Regions from separate parts of the Lysinibacillus sp. SGAir0095 genome, predicted to be linked through region 2. Evidence: a T-box and tRNA genes for the amino acid it is inferred to sense, from the RefSeq annotation. Region 2 holds a T-box; the other regions hold tRNA genes.
The links. The T-box of region 2 lies ahead of proS (proline--tRNA ligase). A T-box ahead of a tRNA ligase gene usually reads a tRNA of that ligase, here a tRNA-Pro.
Positions count from the first base shown of each region.

Region 1: it encodes a tRNA-Pro, which carries the amino acid that the T-box ahead of proS (proline--tRNA ligase) is inferred to sense. The anticodon was not compared.
Region 3: it encodes a tRNA-Pro, which carries the amino acid that the T-box ahead of proS (proline--tRNA ligase) is inferred to sense. The anticodon was not compared.

Region 1 covers NZ_CP028083.1:2,957,550-2,967,087, forward strand. Annotated here, with positions in the region: gene C1N55_RS14555 (isochorismate synthase) at 1-855, opposite strand, end outside; gene C1N55_RS14560 (dipeptidase) at 1,127-2,068, opposite strand; gene C1N55_RS14565 (TraR/DksA C4-type zinc finger protein) at 2,151-2,672, opposite strand; gene C1N55_RS14570 (ISL3 family transposase) at 3,150-4,358, opposite strand; tRNA gene C1N55_RS14575 (tRNA-Glu) at 4,626-4,697, opposite strand; tRNA gene C1N55_RS14580 (tRNA-Ser) at 4,708-4,798, opposite strand; tRNA gene C1N55_RS14585 (tRNA-Asn) at 4,802-4,876, opposite strand; tRNA gene C1N55_RS14590 (tRNA-Ile) at 4,886-4,962, opposite strand; tRNA gene C1N55_RS14595 (tRNA-Gly) at 4,967-5,040, opposite strand; tRNA gene C1N55_RS14600 (tRNA-Phe) at 5,047-5,122, opposite strand; tRNA gene C1N55_RS14605 (tRNA-Asp) at 5,130-5,205, opposite strand; tRNA gene C1N55_RS14610 (tRNA-Met) at 5,209-5,283, opposite strand; tRNA gene C1N55_RS14615 (tRNA-Ser) at 5,309-5,401, opposite strand; tRNA gene C1N55_RS14620 (tRNA-Ile) at 5,420-5,496, opposite strand; tRNA gene C1N55_RS14625 (tRNA-Met) at 5,504-5,577, opposite strand; tRNA gene C1N55_RS14630 (tRNA-Ala) at 5,597-5,672, opposite strand; tRNA gene C1N55_RS14635 (tRNA-Pro) at 5,700-5,776, opposite strand; tRNA gene C1N55_RS14640 (tRNA-Leu) at 5,808-5,893, opposite strand; tRNA gene C1N55_RS14645 (tRNA-Gly) at 5,899-5,973, opposite strand; tRNA gene C1N55_RS14650 (tRNA-Leu) at 6,014-6,098, opposite strand; tRNA gene C1N55_RS14655 (tRNA-Lys) at 6,118-6,192, opposite strand; tRNA gene C1N55_RS14660 (tRNA-Thr) at 6,200-6,275, opposite strand; tRNA gene C1N55_RS14665 (tRNA-Val) at 6,282-6,357, opposite strand; rRNA gene rrf (5S ribosomal RNA) at 6,368-6,483, opposite strand; tRNA gene C1N55_RS14675 (tRNA-Glu) at 6,595-6,666, opposite strand; tRNA gene C1N55_RS14680 (tRNA-Ser) at 6,676-6,766, opposite strand; tRNA gene C1N55_RS14685 (tRNA-Asn) at 6,770-6,844, opposite strand; tRNA gene C1N55_RS14690 (tRNA-Ile) at 6,854-6,930, opposite strand; tRNA gene C1N55_RS14695 (tRNA-Gly) at 6,935-7,008, opposite strand; tRNA gene C1N55_RS14700 (tRNA-Phe) at 7,015-7,090, opposite strand; tRNA gene C1N55_RS14705 (tRNA-Asp) at 7,098-7,173, opposite strand; tRNA gene C1N55_RS14710 (tRNA-Met) at 7,177-7,251, opposite strand; tRNA gene C1N55_RS14715 (tRNA-Ser) at 7,277-7,369, opposite strand; tRNA gene C1N55_RS14720 (tRNA-Ile) at 7,388-7,464, opposite strand; tRNA gene C1N55_RS14725 (tRNA-Met) at 7,472-7,545, opposite strand; tRNA gene C1N55_RS14730 (tRNA-Ala) at 7,565-7,640, opposite strand; tRNA gene C1N55_RS14735 (tRNA-Pro) at 7,668-7,744, opposite strand; tRNA gene C1N55_RS14740 (tRNA-Arg) at 7,751-7,827, opposite strand; tRNA gene C1N55_RS14745 (tRNA-Leu) at 7,837-7,925, opposite strand; tRNA gene C1N55_RS14750 (tRNA-Gly) at 7,931-8,005, opposite strand; tRNA gene C1N55_RS14755 (tRNA-Leu) at 8,046-8,130, opposite strand; tRNA gene C1N55_RS14760 (tRNA-Lys) at 8,150-8,224, opposite strand; tRNA gene C1N55_RS14765 (tRNA-Thr) at 8,231-8,306, opposite strand; tRNA gene C1N55_RS14770 (tRNA-Val) at 8,313-8,388, opposite strand; rRNA gene C1N55_RS14775 (23S ribosomal RNA) at 8,452-9,538, opposite strand, start outside.
Region 2 covers NZ_CP028083.1:2,215,539-2,225,076, reverse strand. Annotated here, with positions in the region: gene C1N55_RS10895 (elongation factor G) at 1-1,233, shown strand, start outside; gene C1N55_RS10890 (hypothetical protein) at 1,346-1,549, shown strand; gene C1N55_RS10885 (hypothetical protein) at 1,921-2,196, shown strand; gene C1N55_RS10880 (methyl-accepting chemotaxis protein) at 2,599-4,308, shown strand; gene C1N55_RS10875 (MBL fold metallo-hydrolase) at 4,485-5,303, shown strand; gene C1N55_RS10870 (hypothetical protein) at 5,397-6,167, shown strand; T-box leader at 6,404-6,631, shown strand; gene proS (proline--tRNA ligase) at 6,897-8,333, shown strand; gene C1N55_RS10860 (cation diffusion facilitator family transporter) at 8,699-9,538, opposite strand, start outside.
Region 3 covers NZ_CP028083.1:266,270-275,807, reverse strand. Annotated here, with positions in the region: gene C1N55_RS01355 (hypothetical protein) at 70-504, opposite strand; gene C1N55_RS01350 (YfbR-like 5'-deoxynucleotidase) at 775-1,407, shown strand; RNA gene ssrS (6S RNA) at 1,612-1,803, shown strand; gene C1N55_RS01340 (Ger(x)C family spore germination protein) at 2,074-3,321, opposite strand; gene C1N55_RS01335 (GerAB/ArcD/ProY family transporter) at 3,318-4,406, opposite strand; gene C1N55_RS01330 (spore germination protein) at 4,409-5,944, opposite strand; tRNA gene C1N55_RS01325 (tRNA-Glu) at 6,143-6,214, opposite strand; tRNA gene C1N55_RS01320 (tRNA-Asn) at 6,216-6,290, opposite strand; tRNA gene C1N55_RS01315 (tRNA-Ile) at 6,299-6,375, opposite strand; tRNA gene C1N55_RS01310 (tRNA-Gly) at 6,380-6,453, opposite strand; tRNA gene C1N55_RS01305 (tRNA-Phe) at 6,460-6,535, opposite strand; tRNA gene C1N55_RS01300 (tRNA-Asp) at 6,555-6,630, opposite strand; tRNA gene C1N55_RS01295 (tRNA-Ser) at 6,653-6,745, opposite strand; tRNA gene C1N55_RS01290 (tRNA-Met) at 6,755-6,831, opposite strand; tRNA gene C1N55_RS01285 (tRNA-Ala) at 6,854-6,929, opposite strand; tRNA gene C1N55_RS01280 (tRNA-Pro) at 6,956-7,032, opposite strand; tRNA gene C1N55_RS01275 (tRNA-Arg) at 7,039-7,115, opposite strand; tRNA gene C1N55_RS01270 (tRNA-Leu) at 7,126-7,214, opposite strand; tRNA gene C1N55_RS01265 (tRNA-Gly) at 7,220-7,294, opposite strand; tRNA gene C1N55_RS01260 (tRNA-Lys) at 7,333-7,407, opposite strand; tRNA gene C1N55_RS01255 (tRNA-Tyr) at 7,415-7,498, opposite strand; tRNA gene C1N55_RS01250 (tRNA-Thr) at 7,508-7,580, opposite strand; tRNA gene C1N55_RS01245 (tRNA-Val) at 7,586-7,661, opposite strand; rRNA gene rrf (5S ribosomal RNA) at 7,672-7,787, opposite strand; rRNA gene C1N55_RS01235 (23S ribosomal RNA) at 7,852-9,538, opposite strand, start outside.

The DNA of each region.
Region 1 (9,538 bases), 740 kb from region 2:
TCGTTTAATGGAACCGGCTACACATGACGAGAAGGCTTGCCCATTTTCCACTTTTACTAATCGTTCAGGAGATGCCCCAAAGAAAAGAAGATCTTCATGCTCTAAACCAAATAAATAGCTTTCTGGTTGCTCATTCACTACATGTGATAAGACTTGTGGTGAGGATAGAGTATCCTGAAATTCTAGCTCTAATGACCTTGCTATGACAACTTTTTCTGCCCTCTTAGCCTGGATCAAACTTGTTACCGTTGAAATTGTTTGGAGATATTCCTCTTTATATGGCTCACGATAATTTGTCATTAATGGTTTACTATATGTTTTTAATTCTTTTACTTGTGCAGCATGAATGAGCTGATCCCGTTCTTTTCGAAGCTGCTCGAAATCCTCTAGACTATTTTCTTTATCCGTAATTAAATGAATACTGATATAAGCCTTATCATTACGTATCACTAGTTGATATGTAGCTACCGAAAAAAAGCTTTGTGGAAAGCCGTCCCACTCTCCTTTTTTGCCATTCTTCGGGTCAAAGGTAAACCCGCCAAATAGAATTGGTTGAGGTTCTTTTTCTTCTTTCACAATATTTTTTGTTAATTCTTTCCACTGTTTTTCTACTAAATCGAAACGGTCCTTGCCTTTATTATTTTCGATTATAAATGCATGGCCAAGACCGACTAATGTGAATGTTTTCTCACGATTTTGCCAAAAAAAGCGCTGTCCCTTATATTGCGATTCGCCAGCTGCAAAAAATGCCAAGGCTGATAATCTGCTTACTTCTATTGTTTCAATATAGAAGGATAATCTTGAATTAACTGTTTCCACTTCTACTTCAGTGGTATGCAACCACTTCTGATGCATCGAATTTCCCTCCATCAAAGGCAGTTTCTTGCCTAGAACTTTGGCTTATCTTAAAGCCATATTATTTGTGAAAACATCATTATTTCCACTTAAAATCAGAGTTATCACAATTTCTGCTTTTACTCCAAAACGCTCATGTGTATTGTTTTCGAATTTACGTTATCTATTCTATCATATCACTTTTTTTACATATACAATATTGATATTGTTTCCTCATTGATTTTTATCTGTAAGGCTTGAATAATTTTTCCAACCAAAAAAGCGAGAGAAATTACTCTCGCGCTAAGTTTAGTTTGTTTGCATATTTATTGAAACCTCTATTTGCCATTATGGAAACCTCTTCATAGGTGAAGGTTTTCAATAAGGCTTTAATTAAGTTTTCATACTCTTTTGCATTCGATAACTTATCCACTGAAAAATCCATTCCATCAAAATCAGATCCAAATCCAATATGTTGTACTCCAACTAGAGATGCAATAAGTTCGACATGCTTCACTAAGTTCTCGATGGATGTCTTTTCTTTTTCATTTTCGATAAACGGTGGATAAAATACGACATGCATTCTCCCACCATGTTTTATTAATTCTTTTATTTGGACATCTGTTAAGTTTCTCGGATGGTCACAAATGGCTCTTGCATTACTATGACTAGCAATAAGGTTTTTCGCTAATGGAAGTAATTCAAAAAAACCTTGCTCATTTAGATGAGACACGTCAATTATGATATTGCGTTTATTTAGCAACTGAACTACCTCTTTAGCTAAAGGTTTTAAACCCTTTGAAGGATCTTCTGAAGCGCCATAGGCAACACCATTTTCATGATTCCATGTTAAACCAACTAATTTCACTCCTGAATTTAAAATCTGCTCAAGTTTTAATAGATCTTCACCAATACAATCGCAACCCTCTAAACTTAAAATTGCTCCAATTTGCCCATCCTCAAGCTGATCTAATTGCGCCCACTCAGTTATATGCACCATTTCAGGCTCGCTTAAAACTTTTGTATGAAAAGCTTCAATTTGTCGAACTGCTGCTAAGAATTTTTCATTGTCAGGAAGATCAGAATGAACAAAGATTGCAAAAACTTGCACCTTAACATTTCCTGCTTTTAATTTCTCTAAGCTTGCACTTAATCTAGCATCATTTCGGAAATTCGCATTTTCGAGTCGCGATAATTTCTCCAATACATCACAATGCAAATCGATAATATTCATGTATCCCCCACCAATTCAATATAACTATATTGTATAGGAAATGGTGAGATAAATTCCATATTTCTCATTGAAAACTTTATCTTTATTGAAATTGATCTCGAATGGTTGATTCTTGATTATTTTGATGGATAACCTCTTGTGGTACATCCTGTGGACTATCAGATGATGGAAACTCTCCAGAACCATTTTCAAAATCGACCGCTTTTAATGCTTTATGTGAAAGCTCATTCATGATTTCCTCTTCAATCGGTCGTGTTTCCATATCGACTTTTTCTTGACTATGTTCTACACAAGTCAAGGTTGTTGGAACTGCTTCAAGACGTTCAAAGGAAATTTCCTTATGACATACTTTACATTCACCATAAGTTCCATTATTCATAGCTTCCAAAGCAGCTTCTATTTTATCTATACTTTCTTGTTTAAAATCATCCATGGCATATTCCGTTAGTTGTATCGTTAAGTCTGAAGCAACATCTCCTGGATGATTATCATAATTTGATAACTCCGTGCGTTCAATATCATCATGCGTTTCCAGACCTTCTTTTAAATCCTTCAGTTCTTCTAACAATGTATTTTTTAATTGTTGCATCTCGGATTGTTTCATGTTGTTGTCCTCCTTTTTCCTATAATTAAGGTTTCCTTTATTTAACTTTTTAAACATAGTAAAATTTGTACAACGTGTAAAAACACATATGATTTGCAACAAGATAATTATTAAAATTAAAGGTAATTGGTTTCTCGAATTGCTGTCGTTATTGAATGGTATTATTTGATTTTTATGTGCTTACATTGTGTTCATTCAATAAGATGTTGCGTCTCTTGTTGAGCACTACATTTCTCACTGCTAGAAATCCTGGTGGAGATACGTTTTCATTTGTTTCGTTCTTTGTCTTTTCTAGTGTTTCTATGGGGCCTTTTTTAAGTTCTTTATTATTTGTCTATGAGACCGTATCTATTGAACAACTCTTGATTATTTCTTATATAGTTGTCCATGCGATTGCTTCTATTGGACAACTCGAAACATTAGAAATTAAGGTTCTATGTCAAATGTTGGGGTGATGTGTTTTTGCACGTCACCCTATTAACCTAAATGAACACCGAATTCTTTATATAAATCATTCAATAAAATCTTTGCTTTAAAATGCTTAAAGCTCCTAAAACCATAAGCATTACGTTTCATTACCTTCGATTTATTATTAATTCCTTCTAAAAAACCATTTGAATAGCCAAAACTAAAACTATTTAAGATCTCTACTTGCCAATTCTTAAAGGTTTGAATGGCTTTTATAAATGCTGGGATATTTGCTTCTTCTACCTTACGGTAATAAGCTTCTAATCTATTCTTCACTTCTGCAATATCATTCGTCGTTTTTGCCCAATCAAACCATTTACAATAGGCTTCTTTTAGTTCATATGCTTGCTTTAATTCCTTTGACATTCCCGTGTAGCGATTTAAATACCATCGATTCTTTTCCGTTAACTTATCAAAGCGTTTATATAAGACATGACGCATTTTTTTGCACTTTTTTCGATCGTATGGATGCCAATCCTTCTGCACTTTACGACGCACCTCGTCTAGAGCCCAATAAATATAACGACAATAATGGAATCGATCGGCAATAATGATAGGACGATTTAAGGCTTTTTTAACAGCTGCTTTAAAGCTTGGATTCATATCCATTACGACGACTTCTACATCTGATCCATATGTCATTAGATAATCCTTAATCGTTTCTTTTCTACGATTCGGTAAAATATCAATTGGTTCGTGCGTTTCAGCGTTGGCAATGATTAGTTGATAGGTCCCCGCATCTGTATCTCCTTTATATTCATCAATCGCAATACATTTTGGTAAATGGACCCCTTCATTTAGCTGCTCTTTTACCACCTTTTTAAAGCGACGAATTACCGTCGAACTGGATGTTCCAAGGACTTCTGCTGCTTCTTTAAATGTCTTTGCCTTTACTGAACGGATTCCAACAACTTGATTCCATTCTTTTGAGTAACGTTGATACTTATCCACGAAAGGAGATTTTTCCGAGAAGCGTTTTCCGCACTCACATACATAACGTCGACGTTTATAGAAAAGGATGGTTAATCGTTCAAACCATTTTAAATGTTTAATTTTTTGAATTCGATAATCATGTATTTTAGAGGTCATTTTATTACAGTCTGGACACTGATGTTCTTTCTTCGGAATTGAAACGTAAAGAGCGATACGCTCCCCGATCTCTTCAATCTTATGAACAGTTACACCTTTTAATCCTGGGATATTTCTGTTAAAATTCATAATGCACGTATCACCTTTCATTGCTTGTTTCTCGACAATTCAAGTATATCGAAATCGGTGATTACGTGCTTTTTTTTATTTCAAATTGTAGTAAAACCCCAACAAATATTATAGAACCGAAATTAAAAGATATTCCCAAAAGTAATAAATTCATTTTCCGAATGTTTTGTAACGTAACTTCTATCAGGAAACAATTATATAAAAATCTATACAAAAAAGTCCTAAAGATTTGATAACAAACCTTTAGGACTTTTTTGTTATTAATTATGACCCGTACGGGATTCGAACCCGTGTTACCGCCGTGAAAGGGCGGTGTCTTAACCACTTGACCAACGGGCCAAAAAATATATGGCGGAGAAGGAGGGATTTGAACCCTCGCGCCGGTTGCCCGACCTACACCCTTAGCAGGGGCGCCTCTTCAGCCACTTGAGTACTTCCCCATATGGCTCCGAAGGTAGGACTCGAACCTACGACCGATCGGTTAACAGCCGATTGCTCTACCACTGAGCTACTTCGGAAAATTTTTATGGTGGGCCTAAATGGACTCGAACCATCGACCTCACGCTTATCAGGCGTGCGCTCTAACCAGCTGAGCTATAGGCCCCTATTGGAGCGGGTGATGAGAATCGAACTCACGACATCAGCTTGGAAGGCTGAGGTTTTACCATTAAACTACACCCGCATTATATGGTGGGTCGGGACGGAATCGAACCGCCGACACTTAGAGCTTCAATCTAATGCTCTACCAACTGAGCTACCGACCCATAATAATGGCGGTCCCGACCGGGATCGAACCGGCGATCTCCTGCGTGACAGGCAGGCATGTTAACCGCTACACCACGGGACCATTTGGTTGCGGGGACAGGATTTGAACCTGCGACCTTCGGGTTATGAGCCCGACGAGCTACCACTGCTCCACCCCGCGATAATATTATTCTAATTTTTAAAAATGGCGGAGGCAGTAGGATTTGAACCCACGCGCGGTTTAACCCGCCTGTCGGTTTTCAAGACCGATCCCTTCAGCCAGACTTGGGTATGCCTCCGTATATTTATATCTCCTATGGTGGACCTTGCAGGACTCGAACCTGCGACCGGACGGTTATGAGCCGTCTGCTCTAACCAACTGAGCTAAAGGTCCTTCAAGATGGCGGCAGAGGGGATCGAACCCCCGACCTCACGGGTATGAACCGTACGCTCTAGCCAGCTGAGCTACGCCGCCAGGATATATTTAAGTGTTTTGGTGGAGCCTAGCGGGATCGAACCGCTGACCTCCTGCGTGCAAGGCAGGCGCTCTCCCAGCTGAGCTAAGGCCCCATAATAAAATTTCACTATAGAGTTACATGGTCGGGAAGACAGGATTCGAACCTGCGACCCCTTGGTCCCAAACCAAGTGCTCTACCAAGCTGAGCTACTTCCCGTTTCGTTTAGAAATACGGGCTGATTAAAAGATGCCGAGGACCGGAATCGAACCGGTACGGTAGTCACCTACCGCAGGATTTTAAGTCCTGTGCGTCTGCCAGTTCCGCCACCCCGGCACAATTGGAGCGGAAGACGAGGTTCGAACTCGCGACCCCCACCTTGGCAAGGTGGTGTTCTACCACTGAACTACTTCCGCATGTGCAAAATAAATTATTCTGGCAATCTTTAAACTTAAATGGTGCGGGTGAAGGGAGTCGAACCCCCACGCCTTGCGGCGCTAGATCCTAAGTCTAGTGCGTCTGCCAATTCCGCCACACCCGCATTTAAGTAACAATAGAACTGGTGAGCCATGAAGGACTTGAACCTTCGACCCTCTGATTAAAAGTCAGATGCTCTACCACTGAGCTAATGGCTCTAAAAAATGGTGCCGGCGAAAGGAGTCGAACCCTCGACCTACTGATTACAAGTCAGTTGCTCTACCAACTGAGCTACACCGGCATTATATGGTGGAGGATGACGGGCTCGAACCGCCGACCCCCTGCTTGTAAGGCAGGTGCTCTCCCAGCTGAGCTAATCCTCCTGGGTAATATGCCTAGCGACGTCCTACTCTCACAGGGGGAATCCCCCAACTACCATCGGCGCTAAAGAGCTTAACTTCCGTGTTCGGTATGGGAACGGGTGTGACCTCTTTGCCATCATCACTAGACTATAAATGTTTTTACTTCAAATAGTAAAACTCTTTTATTTAAGACAAGATTTATAATAACATATTTATATATTATATCAAGTCTTTTTTCATAAAAAAATATATTTTTTATGACCCGTACGGGATTCGAACCCGTGTTACCGCCGTGAAAGGGCGGTGTCTTAACCACTTGACCAACGGGCCAAACATATATGGCGGAGAAGGAGGGATTTGAACCCTCGCGCCGGTTGCCCGACCTACACCCTTAGCAGGGGCGCCTCTTCAGCCACTTGAGTACTTCCCCATATGGCTCCGAAGGTAGGACTCGAACCTACGACCGATCGGTTAACAGCCGATTGCTCTACCACTGAGCTACTTCGGAAAATTTTTATGGTGGGCCTAAATGGACTCGAACCATCGACCTCACGCTTATCAGGCGTGCGCTCTAACCAGCTGAGCTATAGGCCCCTATTGGAGCGGGTGATGAGAATCGAACTCACGACATCAGCTTGGAAGGCTGAGGTTTTACCATTAAACTACACCCGCATTATATGGTGGGTCGGGACGGAATCGAACCGCCGACACTTAGAGCTTCAATCTAATGCTCTACCAACTGAGCTACCGACCCATAATAATGGCGGTCCCGACCGGGATCGAACCGGCGATCTCCTGCGTGACAGGCAGGCATGTTAACCGCTACACCACGGGACCATTTGGTTGCGGGGACAGGATTTGAACCTGCGACCTTCGGGTTATGAGCCCGACGAGCTACCACTGCTCCACCCCGCGATAATATTATTCTAATTTTTAAAAATGGCGGAGGCAGTAGGATTTGAACCCACGCGCGGTTTAACCCGCCTGTCGGTTTTCAAGACCGATCCCTTCAGCCAGACTTGGGTATGCCTCCGTATATTTATATCTCCTATGGTGGACCTTGCAGGACTCGAACCTGCGACCGGACGGTTATGAGCCGTCTGCTCTAACCAACTGAGCTAAAGGTCCTTCAAGATGGCGGCAGAGGGGATCGAACCCCCGACCTCACGGGTATGAACCGTACGCTCTAGCCAGCTGAGCTACGCCGCCGGGATATATTTAAGTGTTTTGGTGGAGCCTAGCGGGATCGAACCGCTGACCTCCTGCGTGCAAGGCAGGCGCTCTCCCAGCTGAGCTAAGGCCCCATAATAAAATTTCACTATAGAGTTACATGGTCGAGAAGACAGGATTCGAACCTGCGACCCCTTGGTCCCAAACCAAGTGCTCTACCAAGCTGAGCTACTTCTCGAAATATTGGCGCGCCCGGCAGGAGTCGAACCCACAACCTTCTGATCCGTAGTCAGACGCTCTATCCAATTGAGCTACGGGCGCATATATGAATGGTGCCGAGGACCGGAATCGAACCGGTACGGTAGTCACCTACCGCAGGATTTTAAGTCCTGTGCGTCTGCCAGTTCCGCCACCCCGGCACAATTGGAGCGGAAGACGAGGTTCGAACTCGCGACCCCCACCTTGGCAAGGTGGTGTTCTACCACTGAACTACTTCCGCATGTGCAAAATAAATTATTCTGGCAATCTTTAAACTTAAATGGTGCGGGTGAAGGGAGTCGAACCCCCACGCCTTGCGGCGCTAGATCCTAAGTCTAGTGCGTCTGCCAATTCCGCCACACCCGCATTTAAGTAACAATAAAACTGGTGAGCCATGAAGGACTTGAACCTTCGACCCTCTGATTAAAAGTCAGATGCTCTACCACTGAGCTAATGGCTCTAAAAATGGTGCCGGCGAAAGGAGTCGAACCCTCGACCTACTGATTACAAGTCAGTTGCTCTACCAACTGAGCTACACCGGCATTATATGGTGGAGGATGACGGGCTCGAACCGCCGACCCCCTGCTTGTAAGGCAGGTGCTCTCCCAGCTGAGCTAATCCTCCTGGGTAAATGAAAAGAACATTGTTCTCTCAAAACTGGATAAAGACATTAATTGCATTCAAGATTTGGTTAAGTCCTCGATCGATTAGTATTCGTCAGCTCCATGTGTCACCACACTTCCACCTCGAACCTATCTACCTCATCGTCTTTGAGGGATCTTACTTACTTGCGTAATGGGAAATCTCATCTTGAGGGGGGCTTCATGCTTAGATGCTTTCAGCACTTATCCCGTCCACACATAGCTACCCAGCGATGCCTTTGGCAAGACAACTGGTACACCAGCGGTGTGTCCATCCCGGTCCTCTCGTACTAAGGACAGCTCCTCTCAAATTTCCTACGCCCACGACGGATAGGGACCGAACTGTCTCACGACGTTCTGAACCCAGCTCGCGTACCGCTTTAATGGGCGAACAGCCCAACCCTTGGGACCGACTACAGCCCCAGGATGCGATGAGCCGACATCGAGGTGCCAAACCTCCCCGTCGATGTGGACTCTTGGGGGAGATAAGCCTGTTATCCCCGGGGTAGCTTTTATCCGTTGAGCGATGGCCCTTCCATGCGGAACCACCGGATCACTAAGCCCGTCTTTCGACCCTGCTCGACTTGTAGGTCTCGCAGTCAAGCTCCCTTGTGCCTTTACACTCTACGAATGATTTCCAACCATTCTGAGGGAACCTTTGGGCGCCTCCGTTACCTTTTAGGAGGCGACCGCCCCAGTCAAACTGTCCACCTGACACTGTCTCCTACCCGGCTTACGGGTATGGGTTAGAATTTCAATACAACCAGGGTAGTATCCCACCGTCGCCTCCCTCGAAGCTGGCGCTCCGAGTTCTCTGGCTCCTACCTATCCTGTACAAGTTGTACCAAAATTCAATATCAGGCTACAGTAAAGCTCCACGGGGTCTTTCCGTCCTGTCGCGGGTAACCTGCATCTTCACAGGTACTATAATTTCACCGAGTCTCTCGTTGAGACAGTGCCCAGATCGTTACGCCTTTCGTGCGGGTCGGAACTTACCCGACAAGGAATTTCGCTACCTTAGGACCGTTATAGTTACGGCCGCCGTTTACTGGGGCTTCAATTCAGAGCTTCGCTTGCGCTAACCCCTCCTCTTAACCTTCCAGCACCGGGCAGGCGTCAGCCCCTATACGTCA
Region 2 (9,538 bases):
CCATTCAAAGGACAAGTATTTAAAATTCGACATGACGAGAAAAATCAACGGATTACTTTTATCAAAGCATTACAAGGTTCTTTAACTGTTCGTGATGAGCTTCTATTTGGTGAGATTACAGAAAAAGTAACTGAAGTACGCTTATATAACGGTAATCGTTTTGAATCCGTACAACAGGTAGCAGCAGGTGAAATCTTTGCAGTTAAAGGACTAAATCATCCTCAAATTGGCGATGTAATTGGCAATGAAGTAATCGTTCAAGAGGAATTTGAACTTGTTCCTACGTTACAGGCTAAGGTGGTTTATAAAGGTAGCGAGCATATAAAAGAAATTCTTCGCTATTTCCGTATTTTAGACGCGGAAGAACCGACTTTAAAAGTAGTTTGGAGTGAGAAGTTTCAGGAAATCAACGTGCATGTAATGGGTGTTATTCAGTTAGAGGTATTGATAGAAGTGACAAAGGAGCGTTTTGGAATTGATGTTCTATTTGAAGACCCCAAAATCTTATATATGGAAACGATTCAAAATAGTTGCATAGGCTATGGACACTTTGAGCCGCTGAAGCATTATGCAGAAGTTCATTTGAAAATGGAGCCAACACCAAGAGGTTCGGGCATTCAATTCAAAAATGAATGCCATGCAGATGATTTATCAGTCGGACATCAACGATTAATTGAAAAACATCTGTTTGAACGAGAACACCATGGTTTACTTACAGGGTATCCGGTAACAGATATACGCTTTACTTTATTAATAGGACGTGCACATAACAAGCATACAGAAGGTGGAGACTTTAGAGAAGCAACATACCGGGCACTTCGTCAAGGGCTTGAACAAGCTCAAAATGTGCTATTAGAACCTTATTACCGATTTAAAATGAAGGCTTCCTTAGAGTATATAGGCAGAATGCTGACAGATATTCAGCAAGCAAGCGGGCAATTTGATAAGCCTATAACGACGGAAGACCAAGTTACCGTCACTGGTAAGGTACCTGTATCAACTTTTATGAATTACAGTACGATCTATGCTGCATATACCAATGGTAAAGGTGTTCTTTCTCTTCAATATTGTGGCTATGATTCTTGCCATAATGCAGAGGAAGTAATTGAACAAATTGATTATGATAAGGATGCAGATCCAGAATATACTTCTACCAGTATTTTTTGTGCTAAAGGGAAAGGTTATTCAGTTCCCTGGCATAAAGCAGAAGAAGCAATGCATTGTTTAAAATAATAACGATTTCCCATTTAACATAACCAAAAAAGTCAGTATTATTTTAATGAAGTATAAATGAAACAAAGAAAAACAAACTAATTTTGTAATTTAAAATTAGGAGGTTATTTTTATGAAACAAAACCCACAGTCTGTACCCGGGAGACCAAAAAAATTCGTTAGTAAAGAAGAAATGATTAATAATACCAAAGACAATATGCAAGAAGCTGAAATCAGCATGGAATTTGCAGGGGAAGAAGAGCTGGAACATCTACAAGAAAAAAATGAGCGTCGAAAACATGCAATACAACGAATGAAAAACGAACCGTTATCTTAAAATTTTTAAAGCAGTGTTAAAATCCAATTAACGCTGCTTTTTCATATTTTATATGAGTTTGAAAAGGGTTAAATCTATCTTATAAATCTTGTTTATAATAAAAATTATGTTAACATGGAATTAAATGGATAGGACTTTTTAAAAAATAATCGTTTGCACATATAATCCTTATTAAATAAATTTATTTTATATAAATATAAAAGTGGAATGTTAGTACGCTTGTATTTATGTTAAAATAATTGGACGGCATAACCACAAGTATTTGGGTTGTATTAATTGCTAATTGAAAAATAAGATATACTTTCATAGTCCTGTAAATGTTATTTATATAGGAACCGATTAGGAAGAGAAAGTTTTATTGGAGGCTTATGATGAACTATAAAATTATTAACAAACCAGTATTTGAACAAGCACAGGTACGTTCAGTATCAGATGTTGAATTCACTGAAGAACAGCTACAAGAAGGTATGAAATTAGCTGTTTCAAAAGTAGATCCAACGCTTGCCCTTTACTTAGTCGACTCTGAAGGGAAAAAGAAATTTGAAGTTCGTTGGGATGACTCTTCTGAACTTTTCAATGGCTGGTATTCTGCATGGGATAATTTTACGTGGTGTTTAGGAATTGTAGAACCACCAAAAGAACAATAATATAAATTCTGGTATAGAATTTAATGCAAAGCAAAAAGCTCCTACTTTATATAAAGTGGGAGCTTTTTTCAATATTAATGGGATTTTACCTTAGTTTTTTTAAGTAGAATTAAAATATATACTCGCATCCTGTTAAAGTTTATCCTTGAGAGTTCGATAATAAAATAGGTAGAATCTTAGGATGAATTAGCTATGATTTTTGAGTTGAATGATAATTAAAATTTCCCTAATCGAATAAAAAAGAAGAAATAATTAGTACTATTTTATGAAATGTGACAAATAATTGACTAATTGGTGTGAATTGTAAATAAGCTTTAATTGTTGACTCTAAAACATGCTTTTAAGATACATCTTTTAATAGTATGATAGATTTTATTATTGAAAAAACGAAGGTGGACATAAATGAAATTCAAAAATTCTTTAACATTTCAGCTCGGTACTATTATTGCAGGTATACTGGTTGTGATGATCCTTATTACTTCAGTTGCTACATACAAAACAGCATATGATAAATTATACGATGCAGCAGGTATCGAAGCATATGGTTGTGCCAATATTACGACGGGCCTAATCGACCCAATAGAAATAGTAAAAGCGATTGCTGGTGATGTTGGATCACAAGCGAACATTGGTGAACAACTAAATTGGACAACTGCTCATAAAGAGATATTTGAGAATCAATATATTGTGGATTTAGATGGAAATTTGATAGCGGTAGATGATAACTTGAAGGCGCAAGGATTTAAACCGGGTGATGCATTCGAATATGACAAAGCAGCTGTTTCAATGCTTTTAGAAATGAAGCATCCTACCTATTCTGAAGCCTATGAATTTGCTGGAATTGAAAGACTAACCGGGTATGCACCAATTTATGAAGATCATGATCCATCAAAAGAAATTATAGCAATCAGTGCTATAGATTTTAATGCGGAAATTGTAACGGAACGTACCTGGGGAGTAGTAAGCGGAGGAATCCTGCTTAGCCTCATTCCAATGCTTCTCGCAACAATTGTCACAGCTTTCTTAATTCGTCGAAAAACGAAACCGATATCTTTATTGATTAATCAATCAAAAGAGATTACTGAGGGGAACCTGACTGTTGAACCGACTGCAGTTAAAAGTAATGATGAGATTGGCGATTTAGCCAATACATTAAATATCATGACCTATAAACTTCAAAATATGATTGCTACAATGACAGCTACATCACATCAAATAACAGGAAATGCAAATGAAACGGCAAGTTCTTTATCTGAAATTAATGATTCAATGCAAGTAGTATCTAATAATATTGATGAAGTGTCCAGTGCAATGACTGATGGTATGCATCATGCGGATAATGCATCCAATGCTTTATCAAAATTAGCTGAAGACTTACAAACTATGAAGAGTAAGGCTGATAGCACAGTAGAAAACTCTCATAAAACAATGCAAGTTGCCTCAAAAGGTGAAGAACGTGCAAAAGAAATTCGTCTTGACATGGAAAAAATTCGTACAGGATCTCAAGTTGTAAGTAATACAATTCAACAGCTTGTTAATTCGGCTGAAAAAATTAAACATATTACTATCTCAATTGCAGGCATTGCTTCACAGACTAATTTATTGGCTCTAAATGCTTCTATTGAGGCGGCAAGAGCAGGTGAACATGGAAAGGGATTTGCTGTAGTAGCAGAAGAAGTTCGTAAACTAGCTGAACAATCAAATACAGAAGTAAAAGAAGTAGAAAAGCTTATCAAAGATATCATGGAACGTATAGGAAATGTATTGGTTTCATCTCAGGAAAATGAAAAGTATATCGAAAAAGGTAGTCAAACAGTACAATCAACTACCGATGCATTACACAGTATATACACTGCAGTATCAGAAACGGTTTCAGAAATTACGACTATGTCGGAGCTATTATCTACTGAAACGGCAAAGTCTGATGAGATTGTTCAAAGAATTCAAGAATTGGCACATTCGATACACGAGATTGAAAACACAATGAATAATATCGCAGCTGCATCTGAAGAATCGTCTGCGAGTATCCAAGAAATTTCAAATCGTTCTATTGAATCGAAGCAGATGGCAGAAGAACTAGAGAATTATGTAAAAACTTTTAAAGTGAAATAGCATTAAAATAAGAAGTTTTTTAAATTTAGTAGTAGAATAATAGAATCAAGCATAAATAAAAAGTGTACCGTCATAATTATGATGCGTACACTTCTTTTATACGAAAAACTTCGAGTTAAGACAACAAATCCAGCATTTTTTACAAAACAAAACGTACTATTTAGGGGTGAAGCTATTTGATAAAATATCAAACTAATCATGTTACAATTTTTCAAAGCGTATTATTTAAAACAACATCCCTTGTTATTCGAACTGAAGATTGCATAATAGTAGTCGATCCAACTTTACTTCCTGAAGAAGTGGTTGAAATTCGGCAACATGTTGATAGATGGAAGGAAGATAAACCAATTTATTTAATTTTTACGCACTCTGATTGGGATCACATTTTAGGATACGGAGCTTTCCAAGACTCGATCATTATTGCTAGCGAAGCATTTAATAAAAGAGAAGATACAGAAGAGATATTAAATCAGATTCAACAATTCGATGACCAATATTATTTAGATCGAAATTACCCAATATTGTATCCTCCTGTTGACATTCCAATTACCGAGGATGGTCAAGAGCTTGAAATCGGTAAGACAAAGCTTACATTCTATAAAGCTGAAGGGCATACAAATGATGGTATATTCGTTGTAGTGGAACCTGTAGGAGTATGGGTAGCAGGAGATTACTTGTCCGATGTTGAATTCCCGTTTATTTATGATAGTAGTGAGAAGTATGAGCAAACAATTGCCAAGACAGATAAAATTTTAGGTTCTCATGATATCAAGCTCCTGGTACCAGGACATGGCACGGCAACAGACATCAAGGAGGAAATCATCTTTAGAAAAGTGCTTTCTTATCGCTATATACAAGAGCTTCGAAATGCTGTCAGTGACAATCTCGACCATCAGTTTTTAATACAAGGCTATAAATATAGGCAAGATCAGATTAATAGTCACAACGAAAATGTAACGCTAATAAAAAAGGAGCTTGAGATAAAGAAGAACTAAATTCATTAAAATGACTTGAACAACTTTCTTTTGTATCCTCAAAGGCGAATGTCGCATACACTATAGAGGGTAAAAAGGGGGGGTGTCCATTAAATGGCAATTTACATCAACAAAGAGCACCCAGGAGTGTTTTGTAATACAGAGACAGTTCCAGAACCAAATCAGGTTGAGTTTCGACGAGATTACTTGTCTGAGTTAATCGAACAACAGCTGGTTGAAAATCGAAAGCTACAACATAGTTTTGTTCATATGCAGCTTTCGCAAAACGATTGGAATCAACATCAATCCATTCAATATAAAAAATTAGATAAACGAATAAATGAGTTAAAAGAGCTCCAAGAGCATCAAGAAGCAATGGAGCATCAAGTGATTGATTGGTTGGAAAAAATCGAAGACCAAAATAATATCATGCAACAAACAATCAATTACGATCAACGCATCCATAATGATCTACTTCATCAAGTGAATGAAATTAACCAATCACAAAAAGGAATAGTTAGCCAAATCCATCATGTTGAAATCGAACATAAAGAAATAGTAAAGATTTTGGAAGAATTCACTTCGATGAATAAAGTTTTAATTTCCCGTGTAGAACAAGTAATGTCAGCAAACGAAAAGGTAGAACAGCATATGGAGGCTCAAAATACCGTAAATCAGCAAATTTTAGATCAAATTACAAGTGTTGACGAAACTCAAAAAGATGTACTAAGCCGTGTCGATGATCATGAAGGATTGATGGAGAAAATACTTCGTCAGGTTGATCATTTACGTTCCATTTTGTTTGAGCGTACCAATTTCATAGAGGAAAAATTGGAGAAAGTCATACAATCCTCAGCAGATTATTTTCAAAAAATAAAAAATTAGAGCATGATCTAAAACCACGAATTGCTTCATTTATTAAGCATTCGCGGTTTTTTGTTTAAGAGGAGGCACGCAAATCTTTTTACATTTCTACTCAATTTCTGTTATACGAACATAATCCGAGCTATATGAAAAAAATACGATTACAACTTCCTCGAAACAGCACACAACACATAGTAAGAAAATATTTCACATAGATTGAATTATTTTCTATTATTTGATACAGTATAAACAATATGAAATAATCTATGATGTGACCAAGTAAATGAGAATTGTGAGACAGAAAATATAGTAATTGCTGAGAGCTATATCACCTCTTCTTGTTGAAACCTATCACGGAGATGCAAGTCAGACTTGCCGATTCGTTATCGTTACAAACGCCTAGAGGGTAAATGCGTTCAAATCAATATCGCTATTACCAAATTAAGGTGGTACCACGTCTATTAATGCACAAAGACGTCCTTTTTATAAGGACGCTTTGTGCTTTTTATTTGCTTACAGCTAGAATCAATTCCCCTATGTCTTTATAGGTAGAAGGTTTAGTTAGAGCAAATTAAACCAAAGCTTGGATTAACTACCATTTTACAGCGTAGCAACGGGTCGCTTACATCAAATTTGTATTTAGGAAGGTAAAAGGTTTTCAAAATTTTATCTGCATAAGTGCAACTAAGGCATTTCTCTTTCGTAAAGGGATATTGATTGCCGAGTTTTCAAATATTAGGAGGAAAAAAGATGTCACAACAAACAAATGATTTTTCAAAATGGTACATTGACACAATTCAAAAAGCAGATTTAATGGACTATACACCAGTACGTGGATGTATCGCATTTAAACCGGATGGCTATGAATTATGGGAGCATATACAGGGGGAGATGGATCGCCGTTTTAAAGAAACTGGTCACCGTAATGCTTATTTCCCTATGTTAATTCCTGAATCTTTCTTCCAAAAGGAAAAAGATCATATTGAAGGATTTTCTCCAGAGCTTCCATGGGTTACAGAAGCAGCAGGGGAGCAATTGGAAGAACGCTTGGCACTTCGTCCGACTTCCGAAACAATGATTGGCCATTTATATTCTGACTGGATTAAAAGCTATCGTGACCTACCTGTTCTAATTAATCAATGGGCAAATGTATTCCGTTGGGAAAAGAAAACTCTACCATTCATCCGTACTTCTGAATTTTTATGGCAAGAAGGGCATACAGCACATGTTGACGAAGAGGATGCTCGTAAAGAAACAATGCAAATGCTAAACATCTATAAAGAAGTGGTTGAAAACTTTTTAGCAATCCCTGTATATGATGGACAAAAAACACCATCTGAACGTTTTGCTGGTGCGGTTGATACGTATTCAATCGAAGCGATGATGAAGGATGGTAAAGCTGTTCAAGCTGGTACTTCTCACTATTTAGGTACTAAATTTGCGGAAGCATTTGATATTAAGTTCTTAAGTAAAGAAAACAAACATGAATACGTTCATACTACTTCTTGGGGTACATCAACTCGTTTAATCGGTTCAGTAATCATGGTTCATGGTGATGAACAAGGTCTTGTATTACCTCCAACGATTGCACCAACACAAGTTGTATTAATTCCAGTTGGACCATGGAAAAAGAATCCTGCGATTATTGAGAAATTAGATGAAATCTTTGCAAGTTTAAAAGCGAAAGGAATCCGTGTTCGTCTTGATGATTCAGATCAATCACCTGGCTTTAAATTCAATGAATGGGAACTAAAAGGGGTACCAGTACGAATCGAGCTTGGACCTCGTGATTTAGAAAACAACCAAGTATTATTAAAGCTGCGTGATGAAGCTGACAAAAAGTCAGTTGAATTAGGTTCTGTTGTAGAAACAATCGAAAATGAATTAAAAGTCATGCAGACGCGTCTTTTCGAAAAAGCAAAAGCATTCCGTGATGCAAATTCACATACACATATTGATTCATTAGACCAACTAAAGCAGCACCTAACGGATTCAGATCAAAACGAAACAATCCCTGGTTGGATCCTTGCTGGTTGGTGTGGAGATGACGCTTGTGAATCAAATGTAAAAGAAGAAACGAAATTCACAACTCGTAATATTCCATTCAACCCACCAGCAGAAAAACATACATGTATTAACTGTGGAAAAGAAGCAAAACACACAGTTTGGTTCGGACGCGCATACTAATAGTAAATAGAAAACACTGCCCCTTCCTTCTTGGAAGCAAAGAGGGCAGTGTTTATTTTTTTATTATAAGAATAATTTACAGTTAAAAATATCCACCCATAATAGGCGGATATTAAATTCATACTATAAGCTTTATCTCTTAGCAAAGGGAATAAATCAAAGACATGATTAGTGTTTCTAATCTTTCTTGTGTCATTTCTATCAGCTCCCTTTAGTGAAATTAGTAAGATTGGCTTTAGGAAAAATGATAGACGTTTCCTATAGTATGAACTATGATTATCAGTTTGCTACCAGTGAGAAGAATCATGCATTGTCACATAAAAAAATCACCCTCTCCATTAGAAAAGGCGATTACTAAAATGAATTTAAGTATATGAATTACAACGATGATGCTCATATTCCTCATGTTTTGCACTTACACGTTCCACTTGGATGGTTGCGTGTTCAATATGAAATTCATCATGTAAAATTTTTAATGCATCCTTTATCACTTTATCATGTTCATTACGTACTATTTCAAGATGGCAGGTTACTGTTGGGAAATCTGATGTGATACTCCATACATGGAAATCGTGCATACCTACAACCCCTTGGATATTTAAGAGGGACTCTCGGATTTTCTTGACATCCATATTCATCGGAATGCCCTCCATTAAAATATGAAAGGATATAGTTGTTATCTCAATTCCATTTCTTAGAATGATTATAGAGATAAGTAGACTTGCTATAGGATCAGCAATGGACCAATCGAATAACATAATAAGAATAGAAGCAATAATAGCACCAACCGAGCCTAACAAATCCCCTAAAACATGCATAAATGCAGCTCTCAAGTTAATATTTTCTGTAGTATCAGCTCTTGTTAAAATGTACGCGACAATAATATTTACAATAGCACCAGTGATCGCTACTGCAAGCATACCAATACTTGAAATTTCCTGAGGATTAGCAAATCTTTTTAACGCTTCGTAGATAATAATCAAAGCAATCCCAACTAGTAAAAGACCATTAAATAATGCAGCTAGGATTTCTAATCGTTGATAACCGAAAGTCATTCTGCTATTTACAGCTTTTTCTCCCAGTTTAAATGCAATCAATCCAATTCCTAATGATAAAGCATCACTAAACATATGACCCGCATCTGAAAGTAGCGTCAAACTATTGGTTAATAACCCTCCTATAAAAACCACAATGACAAAAGATGC
Region 3 (9,538 bases), 1.9 Mb from region 2:
TATATCAAAGATCTTTTAAATTTGTGGTCAGTTCTCATACTATTTAGGAAATGAGCCCAACTTCCCTTGTTACCACAACACAGGCTTTGCCACCATCAGCCATAGCATAATCAGCAATATGAATATATATTGCCAAGTCGCTTTTCTTAGCTTTTTAATGAATAATTCTTTCTGAAATTCTTGGGTAGCAAATGTTTTTAATGTTGGCTTAAATGCTCTTGCTAAAAAGACAATTGAACCAATCATAATCGCAATTGTTAACACGACCCATGAAGTTGTCCACGTCCACCCACTAATGATAACGAGTATAATACCTGAAAAAACTAGCACATGTCCTGCATGTTTTACAACTGTTATAGCCGACTGAAACGATTGGACCAAACCGCTTAACTGCTCGACCTCTGCTGATTCCATTTTTTTGATGATGGGAATTAGAGAGAATAAAGGACCAATTGACCCCACAGCGCTTACTATATGTATGTATAAACATAATGTATGGAACATCCTCTTCACTTCCATTTTCTTAAGTTATCTCCAGTATAACACCGGTCATATCAATAATATTTGGGAATCTTGACATTTTCTAAAAACAAGGTTCACATTTCCATCATTCTTGCATATCTTATAAATTAACCATTAAAATCTCGCTCATTGTAAATATCATATTAATTGTTTGTTAAATGATTGAAATGAGCATCTATTAGGGTATGAATAATTATATGATGCAGATATAGGCATATAAATTGTGCTAAAAACATTTGAGGAGTGATTTGTATAGGTATCCATAGATTTTTCACAAGTTTAAATGATTTAGAAAGAATATTCCGTGCCCCTGGACGTTTTAAATTTGAAGAGCATAATGTTGCCGCCCATTCCTGGAAGGTTTCTCAGTATGCTATGTTTTTTGCAACGCTTGAAGAGATGAATGGCGCAACAATCAATTGGAAATCACTTTATGAAAAAACAATCAATCATGACTTTGCCGAAGTATTCATTGGCGACATTAAAACACCCGTTAAGCATGCCAGTGTGGAGCTAAAACAAATGCTAGCCCATGTAGAAGAAAAAATGATGGAGAAATTTATTCGGGAAGAAATACCGCCCGATTTTCAAGATGTCTTCTCAGAGCGAATGAAGGAAGGAAAAGACGAAACAATAGAAGGGCGTCTTCTAGAATTTGCAGACAAGCTTGACCAGTTTTATGAATCCTTTGCAGAGCTAAAGCGCGGAAATACAGATAAGGAATTCGTAATCATGTATCAGCAAGCACTTGAAAAACTCCTTAAAATGCCTCTCCATGTGAGTGTTCGTTACTTTAGAAATGAAATACTAAAAGACGTAATGCATGAGGAAACGCAAATTAATATTGCCGCTCTTACAAATGAAGTGTTAAACATATCCGAATAGGTTTGAAAAGTTTTCCAATAATGGAAGGCTTTTTATTTTACTGAAAAATCAATAGTACCTCCATTTCCATCCACGTTTTCGCACTCATCTACTCACTAAATTCGAATAAACCCCCTAATTAAGTTGAAAACATTTGATAAATATTTGACTTTTTTCCTTGATAGTACTTACTTGCACAACTGAAAACAATCGTATAATATAGCATTAAAGCTGCGTTGTTCGTACACATATTAAGTTTTAACCTTTGAACTGTAAAAGGGAGTTTTATATAGAAGGTGGAATGGCGAGCGTCACACTAAGGTGAATGACGATATACAGGAAATCTTTTGCGAACACCCACTTTGAGGAGTGGTGGTTTAAAACTTTCTATAATTATTACGGCAAGGCGGCTTTGCCATACATATTGTATAGCAAGGCTAAAAAATCCCCTATCGAATCGATAGGGGATTTTTGATTAAATCAACTATTATATATTGTTTATACTTTCTACGCATACTTTTCCTTCACCAACTTAGTACGGAAAAAAATGGAGCGATAAGGGTGCATATACCCAACATAAATACAGCAATGGATCCCATCTTATTTTTATCTTTCCACAATACTCGGGAAAAACCCATTGTGTACAGGAAGATACCTATCATGATTGCCCACACTACCATATTCAAGCTAATCCCTCATTTCTCCTATATTCGGAACCTCGCTTTGTCTTCCAAAGTTGCCGAACTCTATACTTACTTTTACATTTACTTTCATATTGGGATATGTCTTCATAAAATCAAATTTCTCATATTCAGGGACGGTTTTAAACTTTTTTCTGGCAGCTAAAGACCATCCAAATGGTTCTCCCTTATACTCTTCCTGCGTCTTTTTAACAAAATTGTTAATCTCCTTAGTCATCAGTTCCTCAAGATACTTCTTTAACTCCTGCCTTTCTTTTCTGTCCTTGGAGTAATTTTCCATACTATGATTTGACAATATATCAACACGTATAGGAATTTCCACATCAATGGAGGGAGTTTCCCCTTTTAGCTGCATATCGACCTTGTTTCCTTCCTTTTTCATAACTCTCACACCAATCCGGTATTGTTCATTTTCCGGATCAGGATAACTGGTCAATAATTCCCCCATATCTAAAGTATCATTTAAAAGAATAGCGATTCTTGTTTCTTTCGCTGGTAACTTTGCAATCATTTTACCTTCCTTAAATAGAGCAGACCCTATAAATTGGGTTTTGTTGGTTTGTCCTTCAACTTGGAATTCACCAGCTAAAAATTCATCATTTAATACATCTTTATTGGCATTATCACTCATTTCTGTCGTACCATAAGGTGCTAAAAACAAATCTGCATCCGCTTCTGTAATTCTATAAAATGAATGAAGTGTAGATTTAGGGATAAAACCCGACTCACTTCCCGATTCCATAATTAGCTCAAAGTATTTATGAATTCTAGTTTCTAATTTAGGGTCATTATTACTCAAAAATTCACTAGCATTCTCTTTAGATACAATCAAAGTCGTATCTCGAGATATGTCTCTAGCTTTTATGGAATCATATATGAGTCTTAAGAAAAAATTATCCTTCGCTAAATCTTCCGAAACAACTAGAACTGTCACTAAATTATATGAAATCTCCTTAGCTATTACAGTATTAGCCATTTTCTTAGCTGTCATTAAATCATTTGTATTGAATGTAATAATTTCTTTTCCGGGCTCATTTGTACCAGCTTGTTGTTTTGACAATTCAGGATTCGATATTAAATAAGTAATTTTATATTGATGCTCTTCTTCCGTTTTATCTAAACCAATCGCCACAACATACGCTCTTTTATCAATGTTTGTTTGGTCCCAACATCCACTCAGCAAAGGCAAAAGGAAAATTAGAAATGGCAAATGATACAGTACATTTTTTATCATTTTTTATAATCCCCTTTTATTTTTGCGGATACCCATAACAGAAAAGGCATTACCATGAAAATGGGGGTGGAAATATTTAAAAATACTTCTCGATTAGAGGTAAAGTTAAAAACAGGTGTCTCTGGAATTAATCCTAAAAATACAATTATAGTACCTAAGGTCGGGATGATATACTCAAATTGCTTGATTTTAAAAATCCCTCCGAATAATAAAGCGCTTATATAGAGCAAAAAAGAAAATCGAAGAAACGTAGCAATTAGCCAAAAAGGGAAAAACAAGGATTCCACATTCGTAATGAAGCCTAGTTCAATCAAGCGAATTGTTTCATGAAACGGGTAATTCAACAAATTCACACCATTGTAATCAAATAGCAATACATAAGCTATAAAAGCTAATGTAACTTCAACTGTAACAATCACTAACCCTAACCATATTCCCTTTTTAAAACTTGATATATTTTTAACATTGGTCGCAATTAAAGCCATGAACAAAAATTCAGCATAAATTGAAGAATTTAACGCGCTCTCCTTTATGATCTTTACTTGCCCTTCTCCAAACAGAGGAAAGAGAAAGGCAGTCTCTCCCTTATAATAGGCAAGAATTAACACAACAAGTAGGGAGATTTTAATACTGATGATCGTCATCCATGATGCTGACCCGATATTCTCTAATCCTTTTTTTCCTATATATACAGCTACTCCCATCAATAAGAAATAAATAATCATTGTAGGTGTTTTCGTAAAATACATGGTTCCAATAATATCCGTGTAAACCGCTGATGTTGAAATAATGGAATTAGTCAACAAAAGCCATAAACCAAATAAAACAAACTGACCGATATACTTCCCAAACAAATGATTTGTTACTTCAATTAAATTTTTTTTCGGATAGAATGTCATAACCCTTGTTAAAAAATAGATAGGAAAAAGTGAAAAAAGAAAGATGAATATAATTGCCATCCAAGCGCCATTACTCAAATCATCAAAAAAGAGCAATGGCGTATTATCTGTTAATTTGGTCCCTATCACAAGAATGATAATGGAAAATAACTCCTTGGTCCCTATTTTTCCTTCTGATTTGTACATCCTTATTCTCCTGATTTTTTTTCTATATCTTTTGGTTTCAAGTAACCTGGTCTAAAGATCTCATTTTTAAGCATTCTTCTAAAAACAGTATCTTTGGATGAAATATAGGTCGGCGTCATGGGAGCTAGATAAGGCACTCCAAAAGATTTCATTGATACCATGTAGACAATGCCTATAGTAAATAATGCTGTCATCCCATAAAAACCAAATAATGCAGCTGAGAATATGAAGAGGAATCTTAATAATCGCATCGAAAAGTTCATACTAATATCCCCAATTGCAAAGGAACTTAATCCCCCTAGGGCCACAATAATTACAACGAGAGGGCTAACAATATTCGCTTGAACGGCAGCTTGTCCTAAAATTAATGCTCCTACTATCCCAATTGTAGGTCCTATCGGGCTTGGTACACGTAGCCCTGCTTCTCTTATTAATTCAAAGGCAATTTCCATTAGTAAAATCTCCACAATAGCAGGAAACGGTACAATTTCTCGAGTCGCGGAAATTGCAAGCAATAAATCGGCTGGCACCATCTCTACATGATAATTAGTTATCGATATATAAATTGCAGAAATAAATAGTGTTATAAATAAAGCAAGCAAACGCAGGGCTCTTATAAAATTCCCAAAAATAAATCGAAGGTAATGATCCTCAGCGTTATGGAAAAATGACCAGAATGTTGCCGGTACGATTAATGCTTCAGGTGAATTATCCATAATTAGTACGATAAATCCGTTTTCTAAGAACGAGGCTGTACGATCAGGTCTTTCTGTGTATAAAACTGTGGGTAATATAGATTTTTGTCTTTCCTCAATATATTGTTCTAAGACGGCGGCATTTTGAATTGCATCTACATCTATTGAACTTATTCTTTGTCGGACGTCGTTTATAATATCTTCGTTTGCTAAGTCCTTAACATAGAGCAGATAAACTTCATTATTTGAACGTTTTGATACAATGGTTGATTCAACAATTAAACTTTCATTTTTGATTCTCTTTCGAAGTAACGAAATATTTGAGGTTGCCATTTCATTAAAAGCATCCTTTGACCCCTTAATAACAACCTCATTCCCTGCCTTTTCAACACTTCTCCCCTCAAACTTGCTAGTAGAAATGATATAGGCACATTCTTCACCATCTACAAACAATACAGTATTTCCACCATTAATACCTTTTACCGTATCTTCGATCACTTTAACGGTTGATATTGTCTCGGCGGTAATAATATTATCCACTCCTTTTGAAGACTGACTCGTTAACAAAGGCTGGATAATAGATTCATCAATTTTTTGAGCGTCTGTTATAGTACTTATATAGACAACCATCGCCTTTATCTGCATTTCTCCATAAGTGAATTGGCGAATTTTAATATCAGAATTCAATGGTATAGAATAGAGAGATTTAATTGTATTTAAATTGTTTGCTAAACTTCTGTCTATATGTTTTTTCTTAATTAATATTTCATTTTCCGATGTTTGTTCAGGAAATTGATTTTCCTGCTCACTATCTGATTTCATTAATTTCTTAAAAAAATTCAATTTTAGCAACTCCATGCTTTTTCCTTATTTTGCACAAGAGAGTGTTATTTATGTATAAAATGTTCAGATTATCCATACGCCAGAATAAATATAAAGAAAAACCATTAGAAGAAATTTTCTAATGGTTTTTAAAATATTGTATGATTGAAATAAAAAATGCCCTAAAGTTATTGGCTAACTTTAGGGCATTTCTCAATATGACCCGTACGGGATTCGAACCCGTGTTACCGCCGTGAAAGGGCGGTGTCTTAACCACTTGACCAACGGGCCGTGGCTCCGAAGGTAGGACTCGAACCTACGACCGATCGGTTAACAGCCGATTGCTCTACCACTGAGCTACTTCGGAAAAATTTTTGGTGGGCCTAAATGGACTCGAACCATCGACCTCACGCTTATCAGGCGTGCGCTCTAACCAGCTGAGCTATAGGCCCCAATTGGAGCGGGTGATGAGAATCGAACTCACGACATCAGCTTGGAAGGCTGAGGTTTTACCATTAAACTACACCCGCATTATATGGTGGGTCGGGACGGAATCGAACCGCCGACACTTAGAGCTTCAATCTAATGCTCTACCAACTGAGCTACCGACCCATATTATTGAGATTAAAAATGGCGGTCCCGACCGGGATCGAACCGGCGATCTCCTGCGTGACAGGCAGGCATGTTAACCGCTACACCACGGGACCTTTATGTATGATTTGAGAAAAATGGCGGAGGCAGTAGGATTCGAACCCACGCGCGGTGTAACCCGCCTGTCGGTTTTCAAGACCGATCCCTTCAGCCAGACTTGGGTATGCCTCCGAAATTTTATGGTGGCGGCAGAGGGGATCGAACCCCCGACCTCACGGGTATGAACCGTACGCTCTAGCCAGCTGAGCTACGCCGCCATTATAATATATGTTTTTTTATTGGTGGAGCCTAGCGGGATCGAACCGCTGACCTCCTGCGTGCAAGGCAGGCGCTCTCCCAGCTGAGCTAAGGCCCCAAATAAAATTTCACTTTATAGTTACATGGTCGAGAAGACAGGATTCGAACCTGCGACCCCTTGGTCCCAAACCAAGTGCTCTACCAAGCTGAGCTACTTCTCGAAATATTGGCGCGCCCGGCAGGAGTCGAACCCACAACCTTCTGATCCGTAGTCAGACGCTCTATCCAATTGAGCTACGGGCGCATATTATGAATGGTGCCGAGGACCGGAATCGAACCGGTACGGTAGTCACCTACCGCAGGATTTTAAGTCCTGTGCGTCTGCCAGTTCCGCCACCCCGGCACATTTGGAGCGGAAGACGAGGTTCGAACTCGCGACCCCCACCTTGGCAAGGTGGTGTTCTACCACTGAACTACTTCCGCATGTACTGAAATTAATACTGGCACAAATTTTATAAAACTGGTGAGCCATGAAGGACTTGAACCTTCGACCCTCTGATTAAAAGTCAGATGCTCTACCACTGAGCTAATGGCTCTTACAAATGGTGGAGGGGGACGGATTCGAACCGCCGAACCCGAAGGAGCGGATTTACAGTCCGCCGCGTTTAGCCACTTCGCTACCCCTCCAAAAAAGGATGCCGGCGAAAGGAGTCGAACCCTCGACCTACTGATTACAAGTCAGTTGCTCTACCAACTGAGCTACACCGGCATATATGGTGGAGGATGACGGGCTCGAACCGCCGACCCCCTGCTTGTAAGGCAGGTGCTCTCCCAGCTGAGCTAATCCTCCTGGGTAATAAGTCTAGCGACGTCCTACTCTCACAGGGGGAAGCCCCCAACTATCATCGGCGCTAAAGAGCTTAACTTCCGTGTTCGGTATGGGAACGGGTGTGACCTCTTTGCCATCATCACTAGACTTATTTAGTTGAAAGAACTTTGTTCTCTCAAAACTGGATAAAGACATTGATTGCATTCAAGATTTGGTTAAGTCCTCGATCGATTAGTATTCGTCAGCTCCATGTGTCACCACACTTCCACCTCGAACCTATCTACCTCATCGTCTTTGAGGGATCTTACTTACTTGCGTAATGGGAAATCTCATCTTGAGGGGGCTTCATGCTTAGATGCTTTCAGCACTTATCCCGTCCACACATAGCTACCCAGCGATGCCTTTGGCAAGACAACTGGTACACCAGCGGTGTGTCCATCCCGGTCCTCTCGTACTAAGGACAGCTCCTCTCAAATTTCCTACGCCCACGACGGATAGGGACCGAACTGTCTCACGACGTTCTGAACCCAGCTCGCGTACCGCTTTAATGGGCGAACAGCCCAACCCTTGGGACCGACTACAGCCCCAGGATGCGATGAGCCGACATCGAGGTGCCAAACCTCCCCGTCGATGTGGACTCTTGGGGGAGATAAGCCTGTTATCCCCGGGGTAGCTTTTATCCGTTGAGCGATGGCCCTTCCATGCGGAACCACCGGATCACTAAGCCCGTCTTTCGACCCTGCTCGACTTGTAGGTCTCGCAGTCAAGCTCCCTTGTGCCTTTACACTCTACGAATGATTTCCAACCATTCTGAGGGAACCTTTGGGCGCCTCCGTTACCTTTTAGGAGGCGACCGCCCCAGTCAAACTGTCCACCTGACACTGTCTCCTACCCGGCTTACGGGTATGGGTTAGAATTTCAATACAACCAGGGTAGTATCCCACCGACGCCTCCCTCGAAGCTGGCGCTCCGAGTTCTCTGGCTCCTACCTATCCTGTACAAGTTGTACCAAAATTCAATATCAGGCTACAGTAAAGCTCCACGGGGTCTTTCCGTCCTGTCGCGGGTAACCTGCATCTTCACAGGTACTATAATTTCACCGAGTCTCTCGTTGAGACAGTGCCCAGATCGTTACGCCTTTCGTGCGGGTCGGAACTTACCCGACAAGGAATTTCGCTACCTTAGGACCGTTATAGTTACGGCCGCCGTTTACTGGGGCTTCAATTCAGAGCTTCGCTTGCGCTAACCCCTCCTCTTAACCTTCCAGCACCGGGCAGGCGTCAGCCCCTATACGTCACCTTACGGTTTTGCAGAGACCTGTGTTTTTGCTAAACAGTCGCCTGGGCCTATTCACTGCGGCTCTCATTGCTGAGAGCACCCCTTCTCCCGAAGTTACGGGGTCATTTTGCCGAGTTCCTTAACGAGAGTTCTCTCGCACACCTTAGGATTCTCTCCTCGACTACCTGTGTCGGTTTGCGGTACGGGCACCTCCCGCCTCGCTAGAGGCTTTTCTTGGCAGCGTGAAATCAGATACTTCGCGAGAAACTCGCTCCCCATCACAGCTCAACGTTACAGGAAGCGGATTTGCCTACTTCCACGCCTTACTGCTTGGGCGTACTCAACCAACGGTACGCTTATCTTATCCTACTGCGTCCCCCCATTACTCAAACGGCGGGGAGGTGGTACAGGAATATCAACCTGTTGTCCATCGTCTACGCCTATCGGCCTCGACTTAGGTCCCGACTAACCCTGAGCGGACGAGCCTTCCTCAGGAAACCTTAGTCATACGGTGGATGGGATTCTCACCCATCTTTCGCTACTCATACCGGCATTCTCACTTCTAAGCGCTCCACCAGTCCTTCCGGTCTGACTTCAACGCACTTAGAACGCTCTCCTAC